DNA from 2 places in the Lysobacter sp. KACC 24251 genome. Region 1 is predicted to be linked to the other one. Evidence: predicted binding sites of a transcription regulator. Region 1 holds the regulator's gene; the other holds the start of a gene.

Region 1 (14,779 bases):
TGGCGCCCGCTGTCGGGGACCGACAGCAGCAAGGTGCTGGTGAAGAGTTCGGTCAAGAACGCCGCCTATGACTGGTCGCGCGGCGTCGCCACCTGGTCCGGCGACGTCAAGCCCGATCGCGCCGGCCCGGTGAAGCTGCAGGCCGGTGACATGGACGCGCTGCTGGTCAACCTTGCGCTGGTGCGCGACGTATTGGCCGGCAAGCCGCTGGTTTACCGCCTGGTGGAGAACGGCAAGGTCAAGGTGATGAAGTACACCGTCGCCGGCAAGGAGCAGATCACCGTGGGCGGCAAGCCGCAGCAGGCCACCAAGGTGGTCAACACCAATGGCGAGCGCCAGACCATCGCCTGGGTGGTGGAAGGCATGCCGGTCCCGGCGCGCATCCTGCAGCGCGAAAAGGGTTCTGACGCGATGGACCTGCGGGTCAATTCGGTTCGATAGCCCGAGCCGGGGCGGGTGCCGGAACGCGGCCGAGTGACACGGGCTGCAGCGCTCCCTCCCCGCGATCAGGTTCTACCCACAAAAAAGCCCCATGCAGGGGCTTTTTTGTTCGCTGCGATTCCGGGCGCTGGGAATCACCCGATCCGGCGGATCTTGGCTCCCACCCCGGACAGCTTCTCCTCGATGTTCTCGTAGCCGCGGTCGAGGTGGTAGATGCGGTCGATGGTGGTCTCGCCCTCGGCCACCAGCCCGGCCAGGATCAGCGACGCGGACGCCCGCAGGTCGGTGGCCATGACCGGCGCCCCACTCAGCTTCGCCACGCCGCGCACCACCGCGGTGTGCCCATCCACATGGATGTCGGCGCCCAGGCGCACCAGCTCGTTCACGTGCATGAAGCGGTTCTCGAAGATCGTCTCCTTGATCACGCCCACGCCTTCCGCCACGCAGTTCATGGCCATGAACTGCGCCTGCATGTCGGTCGGGAATGCCGGATGCGGCGCGGTGGTGATGTTCACCGCCTTGGGCCGCTTGCCGTCCATGTCCAGGGTGATGCGATCGCCTTCGCAGGTGATCTCCGCGCCGGCTTCGCGCAGCTTGTCCAGCACGGCATCCATGGTGTTCGGCCGCGCCTTGCGCACGGTTATGCGGCCGCCGGTCATCGCCGCGGCCACCAGGAAGGTCCCGGTTTCGATACGGTCCGCCACCACCGCATGCTTGCCGCCATGCAGGCGCTCCACGCCATGGATGACGATACGCGGCGTGCCCTCGCCCTCGATCTGCGCGCCCATCGCGCGCAGGCATTCCGCGAGGTCGACGATCTCCGGCTCCATCGCCGCGTTCTCGAGGATGGTGGTGCCTTCGGCCAGGGTGGCGGCCATCAGCACGTTTTCGGTCGCGCCCACGCTGACGATCTCGAACACGTGGCGCGCGCCCTTCAACCGGCCGGCCTTGGCCTTGATGAAACCGTGCTCCACCACGATCTCGGCGCCCAACGCCTGCAAGCCCTTGATGTGCAGGTCCACCGGCCGCGAGCCGATCGCGCAGCCCCCAGGCAGCGACACTTCCGCCTCGCCGTACTTGGCCAGCAGCGGGCCCAGCACCAGCACCGAGGCGCGCATGGTCTTCACCAGCTCGTAGGGCGCAACGTGGCTGTTGACCGTGCGCGGGTCGACCACGATGCCGCTCTCGCTGCCCGTGCCGATGGTGCCCTGGTCGATGGTGATCGTGGCGCCCAACCCGGCCAGCAGCTTGGCGGTGGTGACCACGTCGTGCAGGTGCGGCACGTTGCTGATCTCCACCGGCTCGTCGGCCAGCAGGGTGGCGCACAGGATGGGCAGCACGGCGTTCTTGGCGCCGGAGATCTGCACCTCACCGTTCAGCGGGCGTCCGCCCTCGACAACAATCTTCTGCATGGATTTCTCGGCTCGCGGAACGGAGGGGCAGGATTACCAGTGGTTTGCCGCCGGGGTCCCCGGGGGTCGCACGGAACCACCGCGCCAACCTCCCAGCCGGCATGGCGCGGGTCAGGCCGAGGCGCCAGCCTCGTCCGGTGTCATCGTCTTGAGCGCCAGGGCGTGGATCTCGCCCCCCATGCGCTCGCCGAGGGTCGCGTAGACCATGCGATGGCGCGCCAGCGGCAGCTTGCCACGGAAAGCCTCGGCCACCACCGTCGCCTCGAAGTGCACGCCGTCGTCGCCGCGTACATCGGCACGTGAGCCGGGCAGGCCTTGTTCGATCAGGGCACGGATGGTCTCGGGATTCATGGGGCAGGCACCTTGGTGGTCGTCGCGGTCGGGGGGCATCCCGCTGCGGCACGGGAACGACCGCTCGCGCTCGCGCTGCGTCGCCGTCCGCCCGGCGCCGGGCGTTTCCGGGCCAGACCGCATAGAATGGACCGATTAGCCTAGCGGAAAGGCCCCCACTCCGAAATGGCAACCGTGCCCTCGTCCCGACCCCCCCGCCCCACCACTGACACCAGCCCCTTGGCCGCAAGCGGCCGCCGCGCCTTCGCGGTGGAGATCGACGCCCTCGCCGCCGTCGCCGACCGCCTGGATGGTGAGTTCTCCGCCGCGTGCCAGCTGATGCTGGAGACCCGCGGCCGCGTGGTCTGCACCGGCATGGGCAAGTCCGGACACATCGCCCGCAAGATCGCCGCCACCCTGGCCTCCACCGGCACCCCGGCGTTCTATGTGCACCCGGGCGAGGCCGCGCACGGCGACCTGGGCATGATCATCGATGCCGACGTGGTGCTGGCCCTGTCTTACTCCGGCGAAAGCGACGAGATCCTCCTGCTGCTGCCGGTGCTCAAGCGCCAGGGCAACAAGCTGATCAGCATGACCGGCCGCCCCCAGTCGTCCATGGCACGCGAATCCGACGTGCACCTCGACGTCAGCGTGCCCGCCGAAGCCTGCCCGCTCGCACTGGCTCCGACCTCCAGCACCACCGCCTCGCTGGCCATGGGCGATGCGCTGGCCGTGGCCCTGTTGGAGGCGCGCGGTTTCACCGCTGACGACTTCGCCCGCTCGCACCCCGCTGGTGCGCTGGGCCGGCGCCTGCTGCTGCACATCACCGACGTCATGCACGGGGGCGACGATGTCCCCGCGGTGGGCCCGGATGCCACCGTCAGCGAGGCGCTGGTGGAGATGAGCCGCAAGCGCCTGGGCATGACCGCGGTGGTCGACACGGACCGACGCCTGCTCGGCCTGTATACCGACGGCGACCTGCGCCGCAGCCTGGACGACGCCGACGTCGACCTGCGCACCACCCCCATCGCCCGGGTGATGACGAAGGCGCCGAAGACCATCGACGCCGGCGCGCTGGCGGTGGAAGCCGCGCAGCTGATGGAAGCCCACAAGATCAGCGGCCTGCTGGTGGTGGACGCTGAACAGCGCGTGGTGGGCGCCCTCAACATTCACGACCTGTTGCGCGCCCGGGTGGTCTGATCCCGCGACGCCGGACTCTCGACGCCATGCCCTATTCTCACCTCAACGACTACCCCGCCCCGGTGCGTGAACACGCCACCCGCGTGCGACTGGCCTGCTTCGACGTCGATGGCACCCTCACCGACGGGCGCCTGTTCTTCGACAGCGAGGGCCGCGAACTCAAGGCCTTCCACGTGCACGACGGCCAGGGTCTGGTGTTGCTGCGCAAGGCCGGCATCGGGGTGGCCTTCGTAACCGCGCGCGCCAGCACCATTGCTGAGCAGCGCGCACGCGAACTGGGCATCGTCGAAGTGCATACCGCCGTGGCCGACAAACTGGCCTGCGTGCGCGACATCGCCGGCCGCCTCGGCATCGGCATGGACGAAGTCGCCTTCATGGGCGACGACCTGCCGGACCTGCGGGTGATGCAGCAGGTGGGCTTTTCGGTGGCTCCAGGCAGCGCCCACCCGTGGGTGCGCGAGCGCGCGCACTGGCGCACCACCGCTGCTGCGGGCAACGGCGCCGTACGCGAGTTCTGCGACCTGGTGCTGGCCGCGCAGGGCAAGGCCGAAGGGCTGCTGGCCGACGTGGTCCGTGTCGATGGCATTCGCGTCGAGGGCAATGCATGACCTGGCGGACCGCCACCACGTGGATCCTGCTGGTCGCGGCGATTGCCAGCGGCTGGATGCTCTGGCGCCAGAGTGACCCGGAATCGGCCAGCCCCAAGGCGCAGTTCCGGCCCGACTACGTGCTCAACGATCTGGAACTCGTCGCATTGGACAACGAGGGCCGTGAATCCTTCACCCTGCGCGCGCCGCGGCTGACCCGCGATCCGACCGCCAAGTCGATGGACCTGCAGACCCCGGTGTTCGTGATCCCGCCACAACCGGGGCAAACCGGCACGCCGTGGGAAGTGCGCTCGGCGACCGCCTGGGTCGCACCCAAGGGCGACGAAATCCGCCTCCGGGGACAGGTCCGGGCCGACAGCCAGGACCAGCAGGGCCGGCCGGTCAGGATCGCGACCGAAGAGCTGAACGTCTTCCCCAACACCAAGCGGGCCACGTCCGCTGTCAACGTCGCGATGACCCAGCCCGGATTTATACTGAACGGCCGTGGGCTCGACGCCCAATTAGATGCCAAGCGCATCGTCCTCCAATCCGACGTCAAGGCCCGATATGAAAGGACTGCCCGCTAGTTCGCTGGCCACCGTGCCGGCACTCCTGCTGGCTGCCGCGCTTGCCCTGCCGCAGGCGGCCTCGGCGCGCTCGTCCGACCGCAACCAGCCGATGGATATCGACGCTGGCCACGGCGACTACAGCCTGGACGACAGCAAGCCGACCACGCTGACCGGCGGGGTCACCATCACCCAGGGCAGCCTGAACATCAGCGCGAGCACCGCGGTGATCACCCAGAACGGCGGAGACCCCACGCGCGTGGTGCTCACCGGCGCGCCGGTCACGCTGAAGCAGCAGATGGACGATGGCACGCCGATGACCGCCACCGCGAACAAGGTCGACTACGACCTGAAGACCGAAGTGGTGGTGTTCACCGGCAAGGTCGACATCCGCCAGCCGCGGGGCTCGCTGGGCGGGGAACGCGTGGTCTACAACATGCGCACCCAGCAGGTCACCGGCGGCGGCCAGGGTGCCGGCCGCGTCAAGATGCGCATCCTGCCCAAGGGCGCACGCGCCAGCGGGAGCGGCACCTGATGCTGGTCGCCAACGGATTGCGCAAGGCCTACCGCTCCCGCGAAGTCGTCAAGGACTTCGGCCTGACCCTCGACGCCGGGGAGGTCGTGGGCCTGCTGGGCCCCAATGGCGCTGGCAAGACCACCTGCTTCTACATGATCGTCGGCCTGGTGCCGGCGGATGCCGGCGAGATCAAGCTCGACGGCCGCGACATCACCCATGAGCCGATGTACGCGCGCGCCAAGTTCGGCGTGGGCTACCTGCCGCAGGAGCCCTCGGTGTTCCGCAAGCTGTCGGTGGCCGACAACATCATGCTGGTGCTGGAACTGCGCGAGGACCTGGACAGGGCCGGCCGCGAACGGGAACTCGCCAACCTGCTGGACGAGCTGCAGATCGGCCACGTGGCCGAGCAACTGGGCGCCAGCCTCTCCGGCGGCGAGCGTCGCCGAGTGGAAATCGCGCGCGCACTGGCCGGAAAACCGCGCCTGATCCTGCTCGACGAGCCCTTCGCGGGCGTGGACCCGATCTCCGTCGGCGAGATCCAGCGCATCGTCACACACCTCAAGAACCGCGGCATCGGCGTGCTCATCACCGACCACAACGTGCGCGAGACCTTGGGCATCTGCGACCGGGCGTATATCCTCAGCGATGGTGGCGTGCTCGCGCAGGGGGCTCCGGACGCGCTGCTGGCCAATCCCGACGTGCGTCGCGTGTATCTGGGCGAAACCTTCCGCCTGTGATCGAATCGCCAACACCCGTCGGCCCTTGCCGCGGTATGTTTGTGGTTGATCATGAAGCCTCGCCTCCAAGCCTCCCTCGGACAGCACCTGGTGATGACGCCGCAGTTGCGGCAGGCCATCCACCTGTTGCAGCTGTCCACGGCGGAGCTTGAGGCCGAACTGGCCGCGGCGGTGGAGAGCAACCCGCTGCTGGACTGGACCGAGGAGCACGCGCCCGCCCCCGACGCAGGTGAAGGCCCCTCGCCCACCGAGGCGGGTCCGGCCGAACAGGCGCCCGTGCGCGAGGACGATGACTGGGGCATTCCCGAGGGCGAAACCTGGTACGAGCGCGTCGGCCCTTCCGATCTGGATGACGACACGCCGGCCGCCGAACAGGTGGCCGGCGACGAGAGCCTCCGCGACCATCTGCTTTGGCAGTTGCACCTGAGCCACCTTTCCCCGCGCGACCGCAGCATTGGCGTCGCATTGATCGATGCGATCGATGACGACGGCTACCTGCGGGAAGACCTGCACGCCTTCGCCGAGTCGCTGCGCCCCGAGATCGAAGCCAGCGCCGCCGAAGTGACCACGGTGCTGCACCAGATCCAGCGATTCGACCCCGTGGGTGTCGGCGCCAGCAACCTTGGCGAATGCCTGCGCCTGCAGTTGGATACCCTGCCCGACACCACCGCGGGCAAGACGCTCGCCGGCCAACTGGCCAACGGCCCGCTGGAGCGCCTCCCCCGAATCGGGATCGCGGGCCTGGCCGCCGAACTCAAGCTGGATGCGGCCGAGGTCGACGTGGCGGTCCAGCTGCTGCGATCCCTGGACCCCCGGCCTGGCGCGCAGATCGGGGGCATCGGCAACGACACCTACGTCAGCCCTGACGTCGTGATCTGGCGCCAGCACGGCGTCTGGCGCACCGCCCTGGCCTCCGCGACGCGACCGGGCCTGGGCATCCACCGCGGTTACGAATCCATGATCCGCCACGCCAGCACCGCCGACGCCAGCTACCTGCGGGGCCGGCTGCAGGAGGCGCGCTGGCTGCTCAAGAGCCTGGAGGCGCGTGGTGACACACTGCTCAAGGTCACCCGCTGCCTGATCCGGCAGCAGGCCGCCTTCCTCGAGTTCGGCGACAGCGCGCTGCGTCCCCTGACCCTGCGTGAAGTGGCACAGGATGTCGGCCTGCATGAGTCGACGGTGTCGCGCGCGATCTCACGCAAGTACGCACGTACGCCCCGCGGCACGGTCCCGCTGCGCGCCTTCTTTGCGTCGGGCATCGAGACCGGCGCGGGCGGCGAGGCCTCCAGCACCGCCATCCAGGCCAGGATCCGCCAGCTCATTGAAGCGGAGAATCCGCGCAAACCGCTGTCGGATGCGCGCCTGGCGGAGTCGCTCAAGGCCGGCGGCATGCCCGTCGCACGACGCACGATCGCCAAGTACCGCGAGGCAATGAACATCCCCTCCTCGCAGGATCGGGTCCGGGTCTGCTGACCGCGGTACCGTCGACCATCGCCGGCGCAACCGACAAGCACTCATAACGCGCTGATAACACTGCGGCATGGTCGTAACGGGCTAACCCGCCACGCGCGACGACCACCTCTGCAACGGCGAGCACTCGCACCGATTGACTGTTATCAAGGCGCGGCTTTACGAAAGCTTGAAACTGGCACCAACGCATCCCAGACATGAGATGCTGTCACCACCGTTCCAACGTGAAGGAGGTTTCCGATGCGTATCGACGTCCACGGCCAGCAGATCGAAGTCACACAGCCCCTGCGGGACTACGTGGAATCAAAGCTGGAACGGCTGCCGCGCCATTTCGAACAACCACTCGATGTGCGCGTGCTGCTCAATGTCGACAAGGTCGAACACCGGGCCGAGGCCAACATCACCATCGCCGGCAAGGTGCTGCATGCCGATGCAACGGGCGTGGACATGTACGCCGCCATCGACCTGCTTGCCGACAAGCTCGACCGCCTGTTGATGAAGCACAAGGAAAAACAGGTCGACACCCACCGCCGCGCCGAGGGCATCGCCCGCAGTGCCGACTTCGGCTGACGGATGCCCCTGCATGACATGCTCGACGGTGACCGCGTCGCACAGCTGGCTTCGGCCGGTAGTCGCGATGCGGTGATCGACGCCGCCGCCCGGCTGCTTGCCGGTGCGGCGGCCCCGGAGGAAGACGTTACCCTCATCCGCGACAGCCTGCAGGCGCGGGAAGCCCTTGCGAGCACCGCCATCGGCCACGGCGTGGCACTGCCGCACGGCCGCATCGCCGACCTCGAAGACACACGCTGCGCTTTCCTGCAGTTGACCCCGGCCGTGGATTTCGGCGCGCTGGATGGCCAACCCGTCGACCTGGTGGTGGCGATGGCGGTTCCCGAACACTTCGCGCAGGAACACCTGCATCGCTTGGCGGAGGTGGCCGAACGCTTCTCCGATCCCGCATTCCGGGCAGCGCTGCGGGGGGCTCGCACGTCGGCCGAGCTGTATCGATTGCTGGTGACCGGGCAGCCCACCGGCGACTGAGTCCCATTAAGATGGGCTGATGACGACCCGCATCAGCGCCAACGAACTCTTCGACCAGCAGCGCGAGCGCCTTGACCTGCGCTGGATCGCCGGCCAGTCCGGCGGCGGCCGCATGCTGGAAGCCGGCGATACCGTGGCCCGGCGCCCTTCGCTGGCGGGCTACCTCAACGCCATCTATCCCAATAAGGTCCAGATCCTCGGCACCGAGGAGCTCGCGTGGCTGGACGGGCTTGATCCGCGCCAACGCTGGGAAACCATCGAGAAGATCATCCACTACCGGCCGCTGGCGCTGGTGGTGAGCAAGAGCCAGGCCTGCCCCGAGGATCTGCGACTGGCCGCCGAGGAGTCGGAAACGCCGTTGTGGTGTTCGCCGCGTCGTGGCCACGAGCTGCTCAACCTGTTGCAGTACCACCTCGCGCGCGCCCTGGCGCCACGCATCACCATGCATGGCGTGTTCATGGAGATCTACTCCATCGGCGTGCTGATCACCGGCGAATCCGGCTCGGGCAAGAGTGAACTGGCGCTGGAACTGATCACCCGCGGCCACCGGCTGGTCGCCGACGATGCGCCCGAGTTCACCCAGATCGCCCCGGACGTGCTCGACGGCACCTGTCCCGACATGCTGCAGGATCTGCTGGAAGTGCGCGGCCTGGGCGTGCTCAACATCCGCCAGATGTTCGGTGACACGGCAGTCAAGAAGAACAAGTATCTTCGGCTCATCGTCCACCTGACCAAGCCGATGACCGACCCCCTGCCCAGCGGGCTGGAGCGCCTGACCGGTGACAACAGCACGCGCCGCATCCTCGACCTGGACGTGCCGATGACCACGCTGCCGGTGATGCCCGGCCGCAACCTGGCGGTACTGACCGAAGCCGCCACGCGCCTGCACAGCCTGCGCATGAAGGGACTGGATCCGGCCGCGGCGTTCATTGCGCGGCACAGCAACTTCCTCGAGCGGGGCGAGGCATGAACGCGATCGCCGCGCCCACGCTGGCGATCGTCAGCGGCCTGTCAGGCTCGGGCAAGTCGGTGGCGCTGCGCACCTTCGAGGACCTGGGTTACTACTGCGTCGACAACCTGCCCATCGAGATGCTGCCGCAGTTCGTGCGCAGCGTCAGCAGCGGCGACGACGCCCCGCCCAAGCTGGCGGTGGGCATCGACGTGCGAAATCGTGGCGGAGAGCTGGCCAAGGTCTCGGGCTGGCTCTCGGCCGTGGGGGAACTGGGGCTGGACCCGCGCCTGCTGTTCTTCGAATGCCGTGAAGAGGTGCTTTTGCGGCGCTATGCCGACACCCGCCGCCGCCACCCGCTGAGCCATCTGGGCCTGCCCCTGGTCGAAGCCATCGCGCACGAGCGCGAACTGCTGCGTCCGTTGCGCCAGATCGCCGATACCGTGATCGACACCAGCGACCTCAACGTGCACCAGTTGCGCCGCCTGGTGATCACCGAATTCGAGATGGGCGACGACAAGAAGCTGTCGCTGCTGTTCGAGTCCTTTGCCTACCGCCACGGCGTCCCGGCCGACGCCGACTTCGTGTTCGACGCGCGCGCGCTGCCCAATCCGCACTGGGATGCCGTGCTCCGACCGCTGTCCGGCCGTGACGCCGGAGTGCGTGACTACCTGGACCGGCAAGCCGATGTCGAGACGTTCTTCGGCCAGGTCAGCCAGTTCCTCGACAACTGGCTGCCGCGGATGAACGCCGACACCACGCGGAGCTACGTCACCGTGGCCTTCGGCTGCACCGGCGGCCGCCACCGCTCGGTCTATCTTGCCGAACGCATGGCCAGCCATGCACGCGCTCGGGGCTGGGACGAAGTGGCCGTGCACCACCGCGAACTCGATTAGCCCAAACCGCGTCACGCCGGCCGGGACGAACACGTCCCGGATCCATGCTGCCCGCTACCGGGTGGTGTCCCTGCTCTGTTAAGTTTCCCCCATGGCCGTTGGAATCCTGCTCATCACCCACCCCGGCATTGGCAGCGCGCTCGTCGCGGTGGCCACCGGACTGCTGCGCTCGCTGCCGCTGCGCACCGAGTCCTTCGAAGTTCCCATCGGCGGCGACCCGGACGAGTTGCTGCCGCAGGCCAGCGCGGCGCTGCGGCGCGTGGACGGCGGCGCCGGTGTGCTGGTGCTCACCGACCTGTACGGCGCCACGCCCAGCAACCTGGCGGCCAAGGTCGCGCGCCTCGGCACGCCGGTGCGGCGCGTGTCGGCGGTAAGCCTGCCGATGCTGCTGCGGGTAATGAACTACGCTGAGCTGGAGCTGGACGAGCTGCCCGCGGTCGCATCCGCCGGCGCCCGCAATGGCGTGATTTTGGACGACGCGTGAGGCCCCCCACATGATCGAACGCGAACTGACCGTCAGCAACCGCCTGGGCCTGCATGCACGCGCCACCGCCAAGCTGGTGCAACTGCTGTCGGCCTACAAGAGCAACGTGACGCTCACTGCCAAGGGCCGCGAGGTCAACGCCAAGAGCATCATGGGCGTGATGCTGCTCGCCGCGGGCCAGGGCACGCAGGTCAAGCTGCGCGTGGACGGCGAGGACGAAGGCAACGCCTGCGACGCGGTTGCCCTGCTGTTCGAACGCCGCTTCGACGAAGACAGCTGAGCGGAGCCGGGGGATGAGGCAGGTATTCAATGGACTGGGGGCGTCGCGCGGCAGCGCGCTGGGACGCGCCCGGGTCCGCCTGCCACATGCGCTGGACGTTGCCGAGGAACACATCAGCGCCGACCAGGTGGAAGGCGAACTCGCGCGCCTGCACGAAGCCATCGACCTCGTGCGCACCGAGATGCACGCACTGCGGGATCGGCTGCACGGCGCGCTCGCCCATGAGGTGGGCGAATTCCTCGACCTGCATACCCTGCTGCTCGACGACCCCGAACTGCTGCAGGGCCTCGACGCGCTGATCCGCACCGGCCGCTACACCGCCGATTACGCGCTGCGCCTGCAGCGCGACCGCATCGCCTCGGTGTTCGAAGCGATGAACGACGATTACTTCCGCAGCCGCGTGGACGACATCGACCAGGTGATCGGCCGCATCCACGCGGCGCTGCACCGGCACGGCGCCGAAACCGCGGGGGTGGCCGGCGAGATCCTGATCACCGATACCGTGGCGCCGGCCGAACTGGCGCAACTGCAGGCGCAAGGCGTGGTGGCCATCGTCACCGCCGGCGGCAGCATGCTTTCTCACAGCGCCATCCTCGCGCGCAGCCTGCACCTGCCACTGGTGGTGGGGGCGGCGCAGGCGTTGCAGAAGATCAACGACGGCGACGCGCTGATCGTCGACGGCGGCAGCGGCCTGGTGGTGCTGGAGCCCGGTCCGGAGGACCTGCGCGACCACCGCACCCGCGAGCGCGAGTACATCCGCGAGCGCAAGGAACTGCACCGACTGCGTCGCGAACCCACGCGCACCAGCGACGGCCATCACATCCAGCTCCTGGCCAACGCCGAATCGCGCGAGGACGTGGCCGAGGCGCACGCGCTGGGCGCCAGTGGCATCGGGTTGTACCGCACCGAGTTCCTGTTCCTGCAACGCCACGAACTGCCGGACGAGGAAGAGCAGTTCCGCGCGTACCGCGACGTGGTGCTGGGCATGAGCGGCCGGCCGGTGACCATCCGCACCCTGGACCTGGGCGCGGACAAGGCCGACCGCACCGGGCTGGCGCTGCGCGACGAACCCAATCCCGCCCTCGGCCTGCGCGGCGTGCGCCTGTCGATGGCGCGCAGCGGCCTGCTCGACACCCAGTTGCGTGCTGCGCTGCGCGCCTCGGGCTACGGACCGATCCGCATCCTGGTGCCAATGGTGACCTCGCGCGAGGAGATCGCGACGGTGCGCACGCGCATCAAGCTGATCGGCCGCGACCTGCGCACCCAGGGCTACGAGATCGCCGATTACGTGCCGCTGGGCGCGATGATCGAAGTACCTGCCGCTGCGCTCGCGCTGCCGGGCTACATCGGCAAACTCGACTTCCTGTCCATCGGTACCAACGACCTTGTGCAGTACCTGCTGGCGGCCGACCGCAACAACGAGGCGCTGGCCGAGCTGTACACGCCGCTACATCCGGCGGTGATCCGCCTGGTGCGCGACGTGATCCGCCTCGCCCATGCCCGGGGCAAGTCCGTGGCCGTGTGCGGCGAGATGGCCGGCGACCCGGCCTTCACCCCGCTGTTGCTGGCGTTGGGCCTGAGCGAGTTCAGCCTGCACCCCGGCACCCTGCTGGAAGTACGCCGGCGCATCCGCGAGTGCGACCTCGCCACGCTGAAGAAGCGTGTCCCCGCACTGATGCGCGCGCGCGATCGCAGCGACATCGAGGACTGGGTGGCCCGCGCCTGCGCCCAGTAACGCGCTGCCGTTCGCACGCGGGGTGTGCAGCATCGCGATCAGGGGCGATAATGTGCGCATGAACGCATGACGCCCGGTCGCATCCGTCGTCGCCCGCACGAGGCGATGGTTGCGGCTCCCCGCAGGAAACGGCCCCGGCCGCTTCCCCGAGACCGCCCACGGAGCGCCGCATGGCCGAAGCCATCCGCCACGACAAGACCGCACGCCAGTTGCGTCTGCTTTCGGACGCGATCGACAGCGGCCGGCTGGGCCCGGTCAAGCGGCTGGTCAACACCCTGTCCCCCGCGGAGATCGGCAACCTGCTCGAGTCGCTGCCGCCGGGCAAGCGCACGGTGGTGTGGGGCCTGGTCGATCCCGAGGACGACGGCGAGGTGCTGCTGCACGTGGGCGAAGACGTCCGCGAGAACCTCATCGCCGACATGGACCCGGACGAGCTGGTCGCGGCGGTCGAAGACCTCGACATCGACGATCTCGCCGACCTGGTCGAGGACCTGCCGGATACGGTCATCGACGAAGTGCTTAAGTCGATGGACCGCGAGAACCGCGACCGGCTGGAGCAGGTGCTGTCGTACCCGGAGGACACTGCCGGCCGCCTGATGAACCCCGACGTGGTGACGGTGCGCACCGACACCACCGTGGACGTGGTGCTGCGTTACCTGCGCCTGCGCGGCGAGCTGCCCGACCACACCGACCACCTCTACGTGGTCAGCCGACGCCACCAGTACCTGGGCCGCATCGCGGTGATCGCGCTGCTGACCCACGAGCCCGGCACGCCGATCAACAAGCTGGTCGACGACGAGCAGCCCGCCATCGACGTGGGCGAGACCGCCACTGAAGTGGCGCGCCAGTTCTCCGACCACGACTGGATCAGCGCCCCGGTGGTGGACGACAACAACATCCTGCTCGGCCGCATCACCATCGACGACGTGGTCGACATCATCCGCGAGCAGGCCGAGCACCAGGCGCTGGGCGCCGCCGGCCTGGACGAGGACGAGGACCTGTTCTCGCCCGTGCCGCGCGCGTGGCGCCGCCGATTGATGTGGCTGAGCATCAACCTCGGCACGGCGTTCCTCGCCGCCAAGGTGGTCGACAGCTTCAAGGGCACCATCGACGAGCTGGTGGCGCTGGCGGTGCTGATGCCGATCGTCGCCGGCATGGGTGGCAACGCGGGCACCCAGGTGCTCGCGCTGATGGTGCGCGGCCTGGCGCTGGGCCAAGTGGGTGCGTCCAACATCCGCACCCTGCTGTGGAAGGAGGCGCGGGTCGCCCTGCTCAACGGCCTGGTGCTGGGGCTGGTGCTGGCGCTGATCGTGCTGGCGTGGTTCCAGGACCTCGGCCTGTCGCTGGTGATATTCACCGCGTTGACCGCCAACCTGCTGTTGGCCGCGCTGGCCGGAGTGATGGTGCCGGTCACGCTGAAGCGCGCCGGCTACGACCCGGCGCTGGCGAGCAGCATCTTCCTCACCACGGTCACCGACGTGATGGGGTTCTTTACCTTCCTGGGGCTGGCGACGCTGCTACTGGTGCGCTGAGGCCGTGCAGGCACGCCCCAAGGCGTGCGATCTGACGAACTCTTGATGACCGCGCCTGTCAGGCGCATGACAGATTGAGCGCTCGGTGACCGCGCCTCAGCGTCCCAGCAATGCCTCGAGCACGGCCATGCGCGCTGCGACCCCGTTGCGCACCTGCGTCAGGATCAACGACCGCGGGCCATCCGCTACCTCATCGGTGATTTCCACGCCCCGGTTCATCGGGCCGGGATGCATCACCACGGCATCGGGCGCGGCACGGCGCAGGCGCGTCGCGGTCAGGCCGTAGTCGCGGTGGTAGTCGTCCAGCGAATCGACCAACCCCTCTTCCATGCGCTCGCGCTGCAGGCGCAGCATCATCGCCACGTCCACGCCTTCCAGTGCCGCGTCGAGGTCATGGGTGACGGTGCAGCCGGCCAGCGTGCCGTCGTCGGGCAGCAGCGACGCGGGGGCGCACACGCGGATGTCGATTGACCTGCCTTCGCCAGCACCCAGCGTGCGCAGTGCATGCAGGTCCGAGCGCGCCACGCGCGAATGCTTCACGTCGCCAACAATGGCGACCTTCAACTGCGAGAAGTCCGCGCCCTTGGCCTGGCGCAGGGTCA
Region 2 (14,779 bases), 640 kb from region 1:
GCGCCTCGCTCTCGGCGCACGCGTCCACGTGGTCCAGCAGCCGCGAGGCAATGCCCTGGCGCCGGTAACCGCCGAGCACCATCAACTTCTGCACCTCGGCCCGATGGCGTCCGTTCTCGCGCTCGCACAGTGCCAGCTGCACGGTGCCCACCGCCCGCGTGCCGTGCTGGGCCACCCACATGCGCTGGGCAGTTCCCAGGGCGCCCAGCACGCCATGCCAGTACTCGGCCGCCATGTGCAGGCGCAGCGGATGCAGGAAGCCCACCGAGGCGCCCCGCGATACGCTGTCCTGCAGCAGCAGGCACAGGTCGGCGATCAGCGCGGTGTCGTCACGCCGTACTTCACGGTAGCTGATCATGTCGCCTCTCCGTTGCGCGAACTGGGGCGCACCGCACGGTGGCCGGGGGGTATGTCGGACGCGGTAGGTTGCGCGCACGACGTTGGATAAAAACCGGGCCCGGGAATCCCGGGCCCAAAGGCGAAAACGGGGGGAGGGTGAGCCCGTCTTCGTTGATCGATACAACCCGCGCTGCTCAGTTCTCGTACGCGGCTTCGCCGTGCGAGGTGATGTCCAGGCCTTCGCGTTCGGCTTCCTCCGGCACGCGCAGCCCAACCAGGGCCCCGACCAGTGCGAAGGCCAGCAACGAGACCATGCCCGACCACGCCACGGTGATACCCACGCCCAGGGCCTGCACGCCGACCTGGTGCGCGATGGAGTAATCGGCGGCGCCAGTGCCACCGAGCGACGGTGCAGTGAACACGCCGGTCAGCAGCGCGCCGACGATGCCACCCACACCGTGCACACCAAACACGTCCAGCGAGTCGTCGGCGCGCAGCAGGCGCTTCAGCCCGGTCACGCCCCACACGCCGGCCAGTCCTGCGACCGCGCCGATGGCGATCGCACCCAGCGGACCGACCGTGCCGCACGCCGGAGTGATGCCCACCAGGCCGGCGACCACGCCCGAGGCGCCGCCGAGCATCGACGGCTTGCCCTTGTGCACCGCCTCCACCAGCGTCCACGCCATGGCGGCGGCGGCGGTCGCCACCAACGTATTGATGAACGCCAATGCCGCTCCCGAGGTCGCTTCCAGGTTGGAGCCGGCGTTGAACCCGAACCAGCCCACCCACAGCAGCGACGCGCCGATCATCGTGAAGGTCACGTTGTGCGGCTTGATCGCGTCACGCCCGTAGCCGGTGCGCTTGCCGACCAGGTACGCGCCCACCAGGCCGGCGACGCCCGCGTTGATGTGCACGACCGTGCCGCCGGCGAAATCGATCGCGCCCCTGGCGAACAGGAAGCCGTCCGGCGCGTACCAGACCATGTGCGCGATCGGCAGGTACGCGAAGGTGAACCACAGCACCGAGAACAGCAGCACCGCGCGGAACTTGATGCGCTCGGCGAAGGCGCCGACGATCAGTGCGCCGGTGATGCCGGCAAAGGTGGCCTGGAACGCCACGAACACGTACTCGGGAATCGACACGCCCGCGGTGAACGTGGCCGCCAGCGAGTCCTTGGTGATGCCCAGCAGGAACACCCGGTCCAGCGTGCCGATGAACGCGTTGCCGCCGGCGAACGCCAGCGAGTAACCGTAGGCCACCCACAGCAGCACGATCAGCGAGAACACCGTCAGCACCTGCATCAGCACCGACAACACGTTCTTGCTGCGCACCAGGCCACCGTAGAACAGCGCCAGCCCGGGCACCACCATCATCAGCACCAACAACGTGGAGGTCAGCATCCACGCCACGTCACCCTTCTCCACCACCGGCGCGGCTGCGGCGATCAGTTCATTGCTCATCATCGTGTGTTCCCCCGGTTCACAGCGCGTCTTCGTCGATCTCACCCGTGCGGATGCGGATCGTGCGTTCAATGGAGGTGACGAAGATCTTGCCGTCACCGACCTTGCCGCTCTTCGCGGCGTTCTGCACCGCTTCCAGCGCCGCGTCGAGCATCGCGTCGGCGACCGCGCACTCCAGCTTGAGCTTGGGCAGGAAGTCGACGACGTATTCGGCGCCGCGGTACAGCTCGGTGTGGCCCTTCTGCCGGCCAAAACCCTTTACTTCGGTCACGGTGATGCCGGATACGCCCACCTCGGCCAGCGCTTCGCGGACCTCGTCGAGCTTGAACGGCCGGATGATCGCGGTGATGAGTTTCATCGTGTGCCCCCTTGGCAGCGGTAGATGTTGTGGCTTGCGTGGCCCATCGCTCAGAACGCCCTGCTCACGTTGAACGCCACGGCACTACCGGCGATCCGATTGCCGTAGGCGTTGGTGTAGAGGGATTCGTCGGCGTCGGTATCGGTGTAGGCCAGGCCCACCGAGAAGCCGTTGTCGAAGGCCTTGCTCACGCCCAGTTTCCAGTCGGCGTATTCGAAGGCCTCGCTGTTCTCGATCCACTGCTTGCCGCCGTGCGCGGACAGCGACCAGCCCGCACCCAGGGCGAGGCTCGCACTGACATCGAGGTAGCCGCTGCCGTCGGAATCGACGTAGCCGAACAGGTCGGTGACCGCATGGGAGTACCTGGCCCCGAGCGAGAGCGTGTCCGTGGCGGCCACGGTCAGGCCGGCGTAAACCTCACCGGTGTCGGGGCTGTTGAAGCCCGCCGGATAATCGCCGGGATACCAGTAGTACAGCGCACCCACGTCAAAGCTCACCCGCTCGCTGAATTTGCCGCGGTAACCGGCATAGGCGTCCAGCTCCAGGCTGTTGGAGACGGGGATGCCTGCCGCCGAATAGTCGGACAACCAGCTGACGTTGCTGCCCCAGGTGCCGGCATAGAACCCGCTGTCGGACGCAAACTCGACGCCCGCCTGCACGGCAGGATCACCGTTGGTCTGCGACACGCCGCGGAAGACGTAGTCGCTGGTCAGCGCTGCCGAACCGGATACGCCGGCGTGGGCGGGTGCCACCGTAACGGCAGCCAACGCTGCGAGGAACAGGATGGAAACACGCGTGGTGGAACGGGACTTCGTGTGGCGAGACTTCATCAACCAGGCTCCTCGAAAGGCCCTCCCTGGTTATGCACTCGGTGTGGCGTGTTGCTCTTTTTTCGGCACGAGTCGCCCCGCGCCGCGTCCGTGCGCGCCTGCTTGGGCAGGTCGCGCCGGGATTGCAGCTGTGTGTCGTGTTGCGGGTTGTCGCTACGGCGTGCGGCGTCCTGCCGCGCCGCGCCCCGCATGGAGGCGCGGCGGGTGTGGCGTCAGACGGTGTAGTACAGCTGGTATTCCAGCGGGTGCACCGCGGCGCGGAACTGGGTCACTTCCTTCATCTTCAGGCCGATGTAGGCGTCGATGAAGTCGTTGGTGAACACGCCACCGGCGGTGAGGAACTCGCGGTCCTTGTCCAGCGCGTCCAGCGCCTGGTCCAGCGAGTGGCACACGGTCGGGATGTTCTTCTCTTCTTCCGGCGGCAGGTCGTACAGGTCCTTGTCGCTCGGCGCACCCGGGTCGATCTGGTTACGGATGCCGTCCAGGCCGGCCATCATCAGCGCGGCGAAGGTCAGGTAGCCCGAGTTCACCGGATCCGGGAAACGGAACTCGATGCGGCGCGCCTTCGGGTTGGCCACGTACGGGATGCGGCACGATGCCGAGCGGTTGGAGGCCGAGTACGCCAGCATCACCGGCGCCTCGTAACCCGGCACCAGGCGCTTGTACGAGTTGGTGGCCGAGTTGGCGAAGGCGTTGATCGCACGCGCGTGCTTGAACACGCCGCCGATGTACCACAGCGCCATCTGCGACAGGCCGCCGTAGCCGTCGCCGTTGAACAGGTTGACGCCACCCTTGGCCAGCGACTGGTGCACGTGCATGCCGCTGCCGTTGTCGCCGACCAGCGGCTTGGGCATGAAGGTCGCGGTCTTGCCGTTGCGGAAGGCGACATTCTTGACAATGTACTTGAGCATCTGCAGCTCGTCGGCCTTGCGGGTCAGCGAGCTGAACTTGGTGCCGATCTCGCACTGGCCGGCGTTGGCCACTTCGTGGTGGTGCACCTCGACCTCGATGCCGACGGCTTCGAGCGTCTTGCACATCTCGGCGCGGATGTCGTGCAGCGTGTCCAGCGGGGCCACCGGGAAGTAGCCGCCCTTCACGCCCGGACGGTAGCCGGTGTTGCCGCCTTCGTACTCACGGCCCGAGTTCCATGCCGCCTCTTCCGAGTCCACGTGGAAGAAGGTGTGGCCCATGTCGTTGGCGTAGCGCACGCTGTCGAAGATGAAGAACTCCGGCTCCGGGCCGAAGAACGCCTGCTCGGCGATGCCGCTGGACTTGAGGAACGACTCGGCGCGCTTGGCGATGCCGCGCGGGTCACGCTCGTAGGCCTGCATGGTGGTCGGGTCCAGCACGTCGCAGGTCAGCACCAGCGTCGGGTCGGCGGTGAACGGGTCCAGGAAGGCGGTGCCGGCGTCGGGCAGCAGCACCATGTCCGACTGGTGGATGCCGCGCCAGCCGCCGATCGAGCTGCCGTCGAACATCTTGCCGTCCTCGAACAGGCTCGGCTCCACCACCGACTTCGGGAAGGTCACGTGGTGCCACACACCGCGCATGTCGGTGAAACGCAGGTCGATGAATTCAACCTTGTGGTCCTTGATGAGCTTTTCGACGTGTTCGAACGACATGGGGTGGCCTCGGCTGGGGATCGGATGTCAGTGCCGCATGGCGCGGCTTACTGGAGATCAAGCAAGTAGCGTGCCAACTTTTCCGGATTCGTAACTTATTGATTTTATGTGCCCGCCCAAGACCCGCACGCAGCTCCCTCACCACCGGGGTGCAAAAAGCGCGGACTCGCACCGTACTGGTGCACTGCTCCGATTACTGCCGGGCGACCGTCAGGCAGAAGTCTAGGATCGGACGATGACCCGGATGCGACCGCGTATCGGGCAAGGCGCGGCACCTCAGCCGCGCCGCCGGGCGGACGCGCGGGCCCAGTCGCCGGAAAGCGCTCTTGGTTCCGACCGGGCGTCGGGCACCGCTTGTGCAATGTCGCCGCAGTGGTGAATCCGCGACCGCCATCGCACCCGACCGCGCCGAGCCACGACGGGCGTCACGACCCCTGCGTGAAGGGCCCCACTACCCTGTCGCATCCTTGATCCGAGACCACCGAATGAAACGCCTGATCGCCTTCCTGCTCGTCGTGCCGCTGTCCGGCTGCGTGCTTTTGCCGGTGGAACTCGTCGGCCCGGCGGGCCCTGGGCTGGTCTGCCACAAGGGCAAGAAAACCCTGGAACTGCCGCGGGAGGCCATGGGTGCCCATCTCGGCCATGGCGACTACCGGGGGCCGTGCCGCTGAGGGCTGGCGAACGGCACTCAACCAGCCCAAACCACCACCTGCACCAGCGCCCGCCCGCCCAGTAGCAGCACCGCGAACAGCACCGCGGCCAGCAGTAGCGGCCGGGGTCCGGCCTGGCGCACGGCGCCCAAGTGCGTGCGCAGGCCCAGCGCCGCCATCGCCATGGCCAGCAGGGCGGTATCCAGTTCGACCAATGCGGCGACCAGCACCGGCGGCAACACCTGCAGCGAGTTCAACGCCGCCACCGCGATGAACGCCACCGCGAACCACGGCGGCGCGAACCGCCAGCGGCTGCCACCTGCCGCTTCGCCGGCCTGCAGCCGCAGCGACAGCAACATCAGGAACGGCGCCAGCAGCATCACCCGCAGCATCTTCTCGATCACCGCCACCGCCGCGGCCTGCTCGCTGATGGCGCGGCCGGCGACCACCACCTGCGCCACTTCGTGCACGGTGCCGCCGACGTACAGGCCGTAATGGTGCGCATCCAGCCCCAGCACCGGGTACAGCCACGGATAGGCGAACATCGCCACGGTACCGAACACCACCACCGTCGCCACCGCCACCGACACCTTGTGCGCCTGCGCGCGCACCACCGGTTCGGTGGCCAGCACCGCGGCGGCGCCGCAGATGGCGCTGCCGGCGCCGATCAGCATCGAGGTCTCGCGGTCCAGGCGGAACACGCGCGTGCCCAGCCACGTGCCCAGCGTGAACACCACCGCGACCACCACCACCGCCATGGCGATGCCCGGCCAACCGACCGAGGCGATGTCCTGGAAGGTGACGCGCAGGCCGTACAGCACGATGCCGAGTCGCAACAAGGTGCTGCGCGCGAAGTCGACGCCACTTGCGGTGTAAGGCGCCACGCGCGGAAACAGCGTGTTGCCCAGCGCGATGCCGAGCACGATGGCCAGGGTCAGTGCGCTCAGGCCCGCCCCCTGCAGCACGGGCACGCGCGACAGCGCCATCGCCAGCACCGCCACCGTTGCCGCCAGCAGCAGGCCGCGGACGAAGCCGGGGCGACGCCACGGTGGCAACACCAGCTCCGCTGCGGATGCCGAGACGGCGATGGCTGGCGCCGCGGGCGCGGTGGTTTCGGCAGGCGGGTTCAGCGGCGGCACAACGGAGGACATGGCGGCCCGGGACGGCGGAAGTGGCGGGCAGGCTAGGCCAATGCCCCTTATGAATCCAATGCATATACTTCCAACGAATATGAATTTGACTCATGCATGGCCACGCACCTGAACCTGCACCTGCTGCGGCTGTTCGCCGCGGTGGTCGAACACCGCGGCTTCTCGCGCGCGGCGGACGCGCTGTTCGTCACCCAGTCGGCGGTGTCGAAGGGCGTGCGCGAACTTGAGCGGCAGCTGGACCTGGCGCTGCTTGACCGCAGCAGCACCGACGGGGGCCGCCGCGGCGTGCGCGTGACCGACGCCGGCGAGGCGCTGTACCGCCATGCGCGCGCCTTGTTCGCCATGGAGAAGGCCGCGCTGGAGGACGTGCGCGACCGCGTCGGCCTGCACCGCGGCCGGTTGCGGATCGGCGCCAGCACCACGGTCGCCGGCTACTGGCTGCCGCCCGCGCTGGCGCGCTTCGCCGCCGCCCATCCCGACATCGCGCTGTCGCTGCAGGTCGACAACACCGCCGGCGTGGCCGAAGCCGTGGCCGCCGGCGGGCTGGATGTGGGTTTCGTGGAAGGCGCGGTCGACGACGCACGCCTGCGCGCACTGCGCTGGCGCGACGAGCCGCTGCAACTGATCACCGCGGACGACGACCCGCTCGCCGGGCGCAAGCGCCCCGCGGCCAGCACCCTGTCCGCGCGGACCTGGCTGCTGCGCGAGCCGGGGTCGGGCACCCGCCAGGTGGCCCAGGCCTGGCTGCAGGCCGAAGGCATCACCCCGCGGCGCACGCTGGAGATCGGCAGCAACGAGGCCATTGCCCGCGCGGTGGCCGAGGGTGCGGGCCTGGCCATCCTGCCGGCCGTCGTGGTCGCTGACCCGCTGGCCGCGGGCCGCCTGCGTGCGCTGCACGCGCCGGGCAAACGCGCGCTGGTGCGACCGCTGTTCCAGCTGGAACTGGCGCAACGCCCGCGACCGCCCGCGCTGGAGGCGTTTCTGGCGCTGCTGGACTGAGCGCGCGCGCGCATTCCAGCGCGGGCGCCGTTGCATCGCAGGGACGGCCATGACGCTATGCTTGCGCATCCGTTTTCGCACTCACCCGCATGACCGACCTGCTCGCCGCGCTGCTGCTCGGCATCATCGAAGGCATCACCGAATTCCTGCCGATTTCCAGCACCGGCCACCTGCTGATCGCCCAGCATTGGCTGGGCCAGCGCAGCGACCTGTTCAACATCGCCATCCAGGCCGGCGCGATCCTCGCGGTGGTGCTGATCTACTGGAAGCGGCTGTGGGGCATGCTCGTCGCCTTCCTCGGCCACGATGCGCCCGCGCCGTACGACCCGCTGGGCGTCACCGCCACGCCGGCGCAATCGCGCGACTATGCGTTCAAGCTGCTGGCCGCGTTCGCGGTCACCGCCGTGGGTGGCCTGCTGGTGAAGAAGCTGGGCTGGGAACTGCCCGACACCGTGCGGCCGATCGCATGGGCGCTGATCATCGGCGCGGTGTGGATGGTGCTGGCCGAGCACCTGGCCGCCAAGCGTGCCGAACGTGAGGGCGAGCGCGTGGCGATTGCGTGGACGACCGCGATCCTGGTCGGCCTGGCGCAGGTGGTGGCCGGCGTGTTCCCCGGCACGTCACGCTCGGCGGCGACCATCTTCGTCGCCCTGCTGGCCGGCACCACCAGCCGCGCCGCGGCGACGGAATTCGCCTTCGTGGTCGGCATTCCGACCATGTTCGCCGCCACCGGCTACGAGTTGTTGTCGATGCTGCGCGATGGCGGTATCGGCCAGGAGAACTGGACCGCGCTGGGCGTGGCGTTCGTCGCGTCGGCGGTGACCGCATTCGTCGCGGTGAAGTGGCTCCTGCGCTACATCCAGTCACACCGGTTCACCGCGTTCGCGGTGTATCGCGTGCTGCTGGGCGTGGCGCTGCTGGCGTTCATCCCGGAAGGGGGCTGAGCGCACGGCGCGGGTGCGCCACGCCCGCTGCTCAGTCCTTGACCGCGGGATTGAGCGAATACGTGCCGTAGATCGTGGCTTCGGCGAGCACGTGGCCATGCATGGCCGCCTGCACGTCGGCGGCGGTGAAGCGCTCCGGTAGCGGCAGCGTGGGCACGTCCAGGGCGAACACGCGGAAGAAGTAGCGGTGCAGGCGCAGGTCGTTGGGCGGCGGGAACGGGCCGTCATAACCGCGCCAGTCGCCAGCCATCGCCGCGTCGCCGGCGAACCAGCCGGTATAGTCGTTCAGTCCCTGACGGCTGCCCGCGGGGCCGGCGGGGGTGGCCTTGCCGTGCGGCACCACGCCGTCGCTGCAGGCGCCGGCGGCAATCTCGCGCACGTCGGCGGGGATGTCGGCCATCGCCCAGTGCACGAAGTCGCAGCGCGGTTGTTCGGTCGGGATCTGCACGTCGCTGCGGCCCACCATCTCCTTCACGGTGGGGACGTCCGGGTCGATGCACAGCAGCGCGAACGAGCGCGTGCCGGCCGGTACCTCATCCCAGGCCAGGTGCGGATTGCGGTTGGGCGCGAAGCCGAATCCCTCGGCGGTCGGCTGGCCGGCGGCAAATTCAGCCGGCAGCCGCTGGCGGTGTTCGAAGCTGTTGCTGCGGATGTGCATGCTCGCCTCCGGAAACGGTGGATTCGCGGTCAGTATCCGGGCGGCGTGCTGCGGGCCGAGGCCGCGGCACGCCGCCTGGGGTTCACTCGGCGTAACCCAGGCGCTTGGCCACCGGGGTCAGCAGCGCGAAGGCCTCGCCCAGCGGGCCGTTGTAGGCGCGCCAGTGGCCGGCACCAAAGTGCTCGGGCTGGACCACGCCCTGCGGCGGGATCGTCACTTGGGTTTCCAGCGCATTGGCCAGCGACTGGGCCAGCGCCTTGGGGTCGGTGCCCGCCTCGTCGAGCTTGACCAGGCGGTGCGGGAACAGGTCCTGTTCGTGCAGATAGGCGACCTGCGCCAGGACCTGTGCCAGCCAGCGCGCACCGGCTTCCGGCGAGTCCAGCCGGTACGGCACCGGCGAGCCGTAGGCCAGCCAGTCCAGCAGCATGTCGCGCGGGTCGCGCAGCGCGACCATCAGCACCGCTTCCGGGAGGTGTGGGCGCAATGCGGTGAGAAGGGCGTTGTCCCACCACAACAGCCAGTCGAAAACCGTGCCGTCCTCGATGCCGCGCGATGGCAGCAGCGCGCGCCACTCCGCCACCAGCGCCTCGGCGTCGGTCTCCGAATCGCTCGCCGACAGCTGGTCGATGGTCGGGTAACGCTGCAGGAAATCATTTGGCGGAGTGGCCCCGAGCCGATCCGCGCGCAACGGGGCCCCGCTGAACTGGAAGGTGCCGGCAATCCGCTCGACCCAACTGCCCGGGGCCCCCCACACCAGCAGCACGCCCTTGGCATCTTCCGGCAGCGGTGCCATTTCCGGCCAGTCGCTGCGCGCGGTGCTCACCGGTGGGTAAGGCAGCCGCTGCTCGGCTACTTCGGCATGGAGTTCCGCCCACGTCGCCACCGCGGCGTCGACCTGGCCCGCGGCGTCATACGCGCGGCCCAGCAACTGGCGCAGCGTGCGCTTCACCTGCGGGTCCGGGGCGCGGACGATGAGGCTGTCGATGCGCGCGATCGCCGCATCCGGATCGGTGCGCAGCAGGGCATCGACCACCCGCAGTTCGGCACCGGTGTGGCCCGGATCCAGCTCGGTGATGCGGCGGGCGATGGCATCGGCCTGCTCCACGGCGCCAGTGGCGTCCTCGATGGCCCACTGCGCCATCAGCGGCGGCAGGGTGTCAGGCATGGCCTGCTGCCAACGCGCGACCAGCGCGCGCGCTTCCTCGCCGGCAAACGGCTCGAACACCAGGCGGGCATGCCACAGCGCGGTTTCGCCCGGGTGCGCGGCCAGGGCGGCGTCCAGCACGCTGCGCGCCTCGTCGGCCTGCTCCTCGCGACGCCACACTTCCACGAGCGGGGCGATGTTGGCACGGTCGGTCGGCGCGGCGTCGAAGGCCCGGCGTAGCAGCTCGCGGGCGCGATCGGCGCGGCCACCGTCGTACTCCAGCATGCCGACGGTGCGCAGCAGTGCCGGCGACGGCTCGCCTTCCAGCAGCGGCGCCAGCAACTCGGCGGCATCGGCGTGACGGCCCTGCCGGCTGGCCAGGTTGGCGACCAGCATGCGCGTGGCGCGCGAATCGGGCCGGGTCTCCAGCAGCGACCGGAACGCCTGCTCGGCGAAGGCGAAGTGACCCTTGGCCATGTAGGCAAAGCCGAGCGCGTGGCGGACCTGCTGGTCCTCCGGCGCACGCGCGGACGCGCTGGCCAGGGTCGACAGCGCGCCATCGACGTCGCCGCGGCGCAGCGCGACCGTGCCCAGGATCGCGGCCACGTGGGGATGCTCGGGCGCGATGCGCGCGGCCACGCGGGCGACGCGCTCGGCCTCGTCGATGTCGCCGCGGGCGATGGCCAGCTGGCCCTGCAGGATGTACGCCGGGAACTGGTTCGGGTCCAGGCCGATGGTGCGCGCCAGCGCCGCCTGGGCCTCGTCGATCTGGCGCTCATCGAGCAGCAGTCCGGCGTGCACCAGGTGCAGGTCGGCGTCATCCGGGGCCAGTTCGATGGCGCGCTCGATGGCGGCCACGGCGGCGTCACGGTCACCGGTGGCGCGCAGCGCCGCGGCCAGCAGGCGCAGTGCGGCGACGTCCTGCGGGTTGGCGGTCACCGCGTCCTGGGCAGCAGCCACGGCGGCGGCGGCATCACCGCTGCGCAGGGCCTGGAGAATGGTTTCGTACATGGACAGCCTGGATCCGGGGCAAACCCGCATTGTAGCCGCAGCCGGGCGGCGCGCCGGTCAACCGGCGTCCGTGTCCCCGGCCGCCAGCTGCGAGGCGATCCAGCGCTCGGCAAAGCCTTCCAGCCGCCCGTCCTCGACGAAGCCGCAGTGGCCGCCCCACGGCGAGATCTCCAGCCGCGCGTGCGCCGGCAACTGCAGCCGGTGGAAGTCGGCCACCGGGATCACCGGGTCGTCGGCGGCCATCAGGATCCGGGTCGGCACCTGCAAGCCAGCCAGGCGGTCGCCGGCAATGCAGTAGCCATCGAAATAGCGGTCCAGGCTGCCGAACTCGGTCTGCCGCTCCACCAGCCAACCGGTCAACGCGCGCATGCTCTGGCGCAGCACCCGGTCGTCGAAATCGTGCAGGTGGGGGAACAGCGCACGCTTGCGCGCCAGCGAGGCCGTCCATTTGCGCTGGAAGTACCAGCGGTACAGCGGGAGACCCTGCTCCATCACGTCCATGGTCCGCGCCGGGTCCAGCACTGGGCATACCACCGCCACGCGCTGCAGCGGAATACCGGCGGCAGGTGCGCGCAGCGCCAGGCGCAGGGTGAAGTTGCCGCCCAGTGAGTACCCGGCCGCGACCATCGACCGTGCGGGGAAGCGCCGCGCCACCTCCGCCGCCGCGCGCACCACCTCGTCGATGCGGTTGGAGTGGAAGATGCCTTCGTTGAGGTGGTGGGTGCCGCCGTGGTCGCGGAAATTCAGCCGGAACACGTCGAAGCCGGCCGCCAGCATGCGCGCGGCGGTCAGGCGCATGTAGCTGGACTCGGCACTGCCTTCCCAGCCGTGCAGCAGCAGCGCCAGGCCGCGCGCAGGCCGCCCCGGCACCGCGCTGTGCAGGCCGAGCAGGCGCACGCCGTCGCCGGCATCGATGATGTGTTCGCGGGTCTGGGCGCCGGTGGCCCGCAGGCGGCGTTCACCCAGCGCCTGGCGCCATCGGTTGGAGCCGAGCAACGACTGCAGGTGGCAGCTGCGCGCCCACCAGGCCGGATGGAAGTCGGCGGCTGACAGCATGGCTCAGCCCGTCATCGCCTCGACGATGCGCTGCCGCGCCGTCTCGGCGATGCGGCGGCGGCCTTCGGCTTCGCCCGCGGCGATCGGCTCCAGGAAATGCACTTCCGCCGAACGCGGTGGCTCGCCCAGCAGCCGCAGGAAGTTGCCGAGGAAGCTCTCGCGCGGCGCGAAAGCGACGGTGCGCTGCGCGCTGCCGCCTTCCCCATAGATGAGGGCCACCGGTTGCACCGGGGCACCGGCTTCCACCGCGGCCAGGAAAATGCGCGCGTGGAAGGGACCGATCTCGGCGCCGCCGCGGGTCCCGCCTTCGGGAAAGACGCCCACCGCATGGCCGTCGCGCAGCCGCGCCAGCATCTCGTGCAGCACGCCACCGAGCGACTCGGCGTTGCCGCGGTGGTGGAAGATGGTCTCCGCGCGCGATGCCAGCCAGCCCACCAGCGGCCAGCGCTCGATCTCTCGCTTGGCGACGAAGCCCATCATCCGCTGGCTGTGCATGGTGACGATGTCGATCCAGCTGACGTGGTTGGCCACGAACATCACCCCCCCTGGCAGCGGCTCGCCGACACGACGCAAACGGAAGCCGAACACGCGCAGCAGGCCGGCCGACCACCAGCGCACCGTGAGGTGGTCGAGGCGTTCGCCACGCAGTTCGAGCGCACTGATGCCCGGCAGCATCGTCAGCAGGATCAGTGGCAGGTCGATGAGCAGGTGCCACAGCAGCAGCGGCACGCGGTAGGCATAGCGCAGGGCGCGCGCCAGCGGCGCGGAAGGCGCGGGCGCACCGGCGGGGGAGGTCGGCGCATTCATCGGGGAAACGATACCGAAGCGCCGCGGGCGCGACCAGCAGCACGGTCACATCCCACCGTGGCGCGTGCGGCGCCGGATCGCGCTCAACCGCGCGGCACCACGGCCAGCGTCAGTCGCGAGACGCAGACCGGGCGGCCCTGTTCGTCTTCGATGCGGATGTCCCACACCTGGGTGCTTCGCCCCACGTGCAGCGGCCGTGCAGTGCCGGTAACGACGCCGTCGCGCGCGGCGCGGAGGTGGTTGGCGTTGATCTCGATGCCGACGCAGATGCGGTCGTCGGGCACGCACAGGTTGCCGGCACTGCTGCCCAGCGTTTCCGCCAGCAGCACGGACGCCCCCCGTGCAGCAGCCCGTAGGGCTGGCGGGTGCGGGCATCCACCGGCATGGTGGCGGTGATGTGGTCGGGGCCAGCGTCGGTGAAGACGATGCCCAGGGTGTCGATGGAGGTGCCGCGGGACAGCGCGTTGAGCGTGTCGAGGTCGGGCTGGCGGCGGAACGGCGAGGGCGGGTGGTCGTGGGGGCGGTCCATGCCCCCACGATAGCGGACCCCAATCCCCTCAGGCGAGCGCGCCGTCAGGCGACGCGGAAGTGCGGCTGGTTCCAGGTCGAGACGTAACGGCCGTGGGAGGCGTAACCGCTGCTGTTGCCGTAGCCGACACCGAAGTCGCGGTCGCGGTGCAGGTGGCGGATCGGGGTGACGGTGGCAGAGGCAAGGGGGGCGGCCTCGATGCTGTCGGTGGCGCGGCGGTCGGCCGACATGCGGCGTTCTACCAGGCGGCGTTCGGCGTTGCGGCGGTTTTCGGCGCGGGCGGCGGCGGAGATGATGGCGTTCATGGCGGTGTCCTTTGGGCTGGGGTGTGCTCTGGTGTGTTGGTAAAGTACAACACCAAACCAATTCCGCCATGGGCCAGAAGTCACCCCACCGAAGACCTAGTCGAAGGCGGGGTCGCACACTGCGGAATCAAGGACTTGGATCGCCCCAAGGGGCGCTTGGTTGCCATGACTGATGACAGGGGGCCGGCGGCGTCCCGCACGGGCCCCGACCGTCCAGGGCCTACAGGATCGGCGCCAGCCCGGCCCCGAACGCGGTGAAGATCCGCGTGGTCACGCTCTTCAGCCCCAGGTCGACCTCGGGGAAGTCGCCGACCGGGCGGTAGCAGGCGCGGAAACCCGGATCGTCCGGGGGCAACGGCTGCGGGCACGCGGGCCCGGGCACGAACTCGTAGCTGGTGGCGTAGCGCACCGGCCAGAAATCGAACACCGGCAGCGTCTCGAACGCCTTGCCCAGCGAATAGTTGAGCCCCGACAGCACCGGCGGCCGGTCGCGCCGCGCGATCACCCACGCATTGGCCGGGGCAATGTCGCGGCGGATGCTGGCCGCCAGCGCCTGCGCGAACGCGGCATCCTCGATCACCACCGCGCTCTCGGTGTTGTAGTCGTCGCCGCGCGGGTCGAAGTTGTGCGTGCCCACCACGCCGATGCGGCCGTCGATCACCAGCGACTTGGCGTGCAGGCCGATGCGCACGCCAGCCCGCTTCAGCGGCACCGGCTCGTTGGCACCGCGCGAGCCGAAGCGCAGAGCCGCATGCTCGCGCGACAGCGGGTCGCGATAGCCGGCGCGCGGCCGGCGCACGCTGCCGAAATCGCGCCGCGGCCGCACGTACTGTCGTGCCGCGGGCTCCGCCCCGGTGGCGGTGGCCCCGGCGGCCTCCCCTGCTTCGACGCCCGCCACGGCCGGATCCTCGGGCAC

Evidence for each region. Region 1 encodes sigma-54, which starts transcription at its own class of promoters, with help from an activator protein. Its sites were predicted from a motif close to TGGCACGNGCNTTGC; they were not measured.
Region 2: the regulator sigma-54 is predicted to act here: its motif matches at 4,671-4,685, upstream of glnA (type I glutamate--ammonia ligase).

The regions. Positions count from the first base shown of each region.
Region 1 is NZ_CM173222.1:2,466,818-2,481,596, forward strand. Features, by position in the region: gene AC3ARF_RS11480 (DUF3108 domain-containing protein) at 1-441, shown strand, start outside; gene murA (UDP-N-acetylglucosamine 1-carboxyvinyltransferase) at 576-1,853, opposite strand; gene AC3ARF_RS11490 (BolA family protein) at 1,965-2,204, opposite strand; gene AC3ARF_RS11495 (KpsF/GutQ family sugar-phosphate isomerase) at 2,370-3,383, shown strand; gene AC3ARF_RS11500 (KdsC family phosphatase) at 3,410-3,991, shown strand; gene lptC (LPS export ABC transporter periplasmic protein LptC) at 3,988-4,557, shown strand; gene lptA (lipopolysaccharide transport periplasmic protein LptA) at 4,538-5,071, shown strand; gene lptB (LPS export ABC transporter ATP-binding protein) at 5,071-5,790, shown strand; gene AC3ARF_RS11520 (RNA polymerase factor sigma-54) at 5,842-7,263, shown strand; gene hpf (ribosome hibernation-promoting factor, HPF/YfiA family) at 7,501-7,830, shown strand; gene AC3ARF_RS11530 (PTS sugar transporter subunit IIA) at 7,834-8,301, shown strand; gene hprK (HPr(Ser) kinase/phosphatase) at 8,321-9,271, shown strand; gene rapZ (RNase adapter RapZ) at 9,268-10,146, shown strand; gene AC3ARF_RS11545 (PTS sugar transporter subunit IIA) at 10,238-10,630, shown strand; gene AC3ARF_RS11550 (HPr family phosphocarrier protein) at 10,641-10,910, shown strand; gene ptsP (phosphoenolpyruvate--protein phosphotransferase) at 10,924-12,645, shown strand; gene mgtE (magnesium transporter) at 12,816-14,177, shown strand; gene AC3ARF_RS11565 (aspartate carbamoyltransferase catalytic subunit) at 14,274-14,779, opposite strand, start outside.
Region 2 is NZ_CM173222.1:3,103,381-3,118,159, forward strand. Features, by position in the region: gene AC3ARF_RS14355 (GNAT family N-acetyltransferase) at 1-358, opposite strand, end outside; gene AC3ARF_RS14360 (ammonium transporter) at 534-1,802, opposite strand; gene AC3ARF_RS14365 (P-II family nitrogen regulator) at 1,819-2,157, opposite strand; gene AC3ARF_RS14370 (TorF family putative porin) at 2,208-2,987, opposite strand; gene glnA (type I glutamate--ammonia ligase) at 3,200-4,609, opposite strand; gene AC3ARF_RS14380 (hypothetical protein) at 5,095-5,280, shown strand; gene AC3ARF_RS14385 (YeiH family protein) at 5,298-6,347, opposite strand; gene AC3ARF_RS14390 (LysR family transcriptional regulator) at 6,507-7,409, shown strand; gene AC3ARF_RS14395 (undecaprenyl-diphosphate phosphatase) at 7,499-8,353, shown strand; gene AC3ARF_RS14400 (YbhB/YbcL family Raf kinase inhibitor-like protein) at 8,385-9,011, opposite strand; gene AC3ARF_RS14405 (tetratricopeptide repeat protein) at 9,094-11,166, opposite strand; gene AC3ARF_RS14410 (YheT family hydrolase) at 11,224-12,219, opposite strand; gene AC3ARF_RS14415 (lysophospholipid acyltransferase family protein) at 12,226-13,029, opposite strand; partial or broken gene AC3ARF_RS14420 (hotdog fold thioesterase) at 13,113-13,558, opposite strand; gene AC3ARF_RS14425 (hypothetical protein) at 13,603-13,863, opposite strand; gene AC3ARF_RS14430 (phospholipase D family protein) at 14,084-14,779, opposite strand, start outside.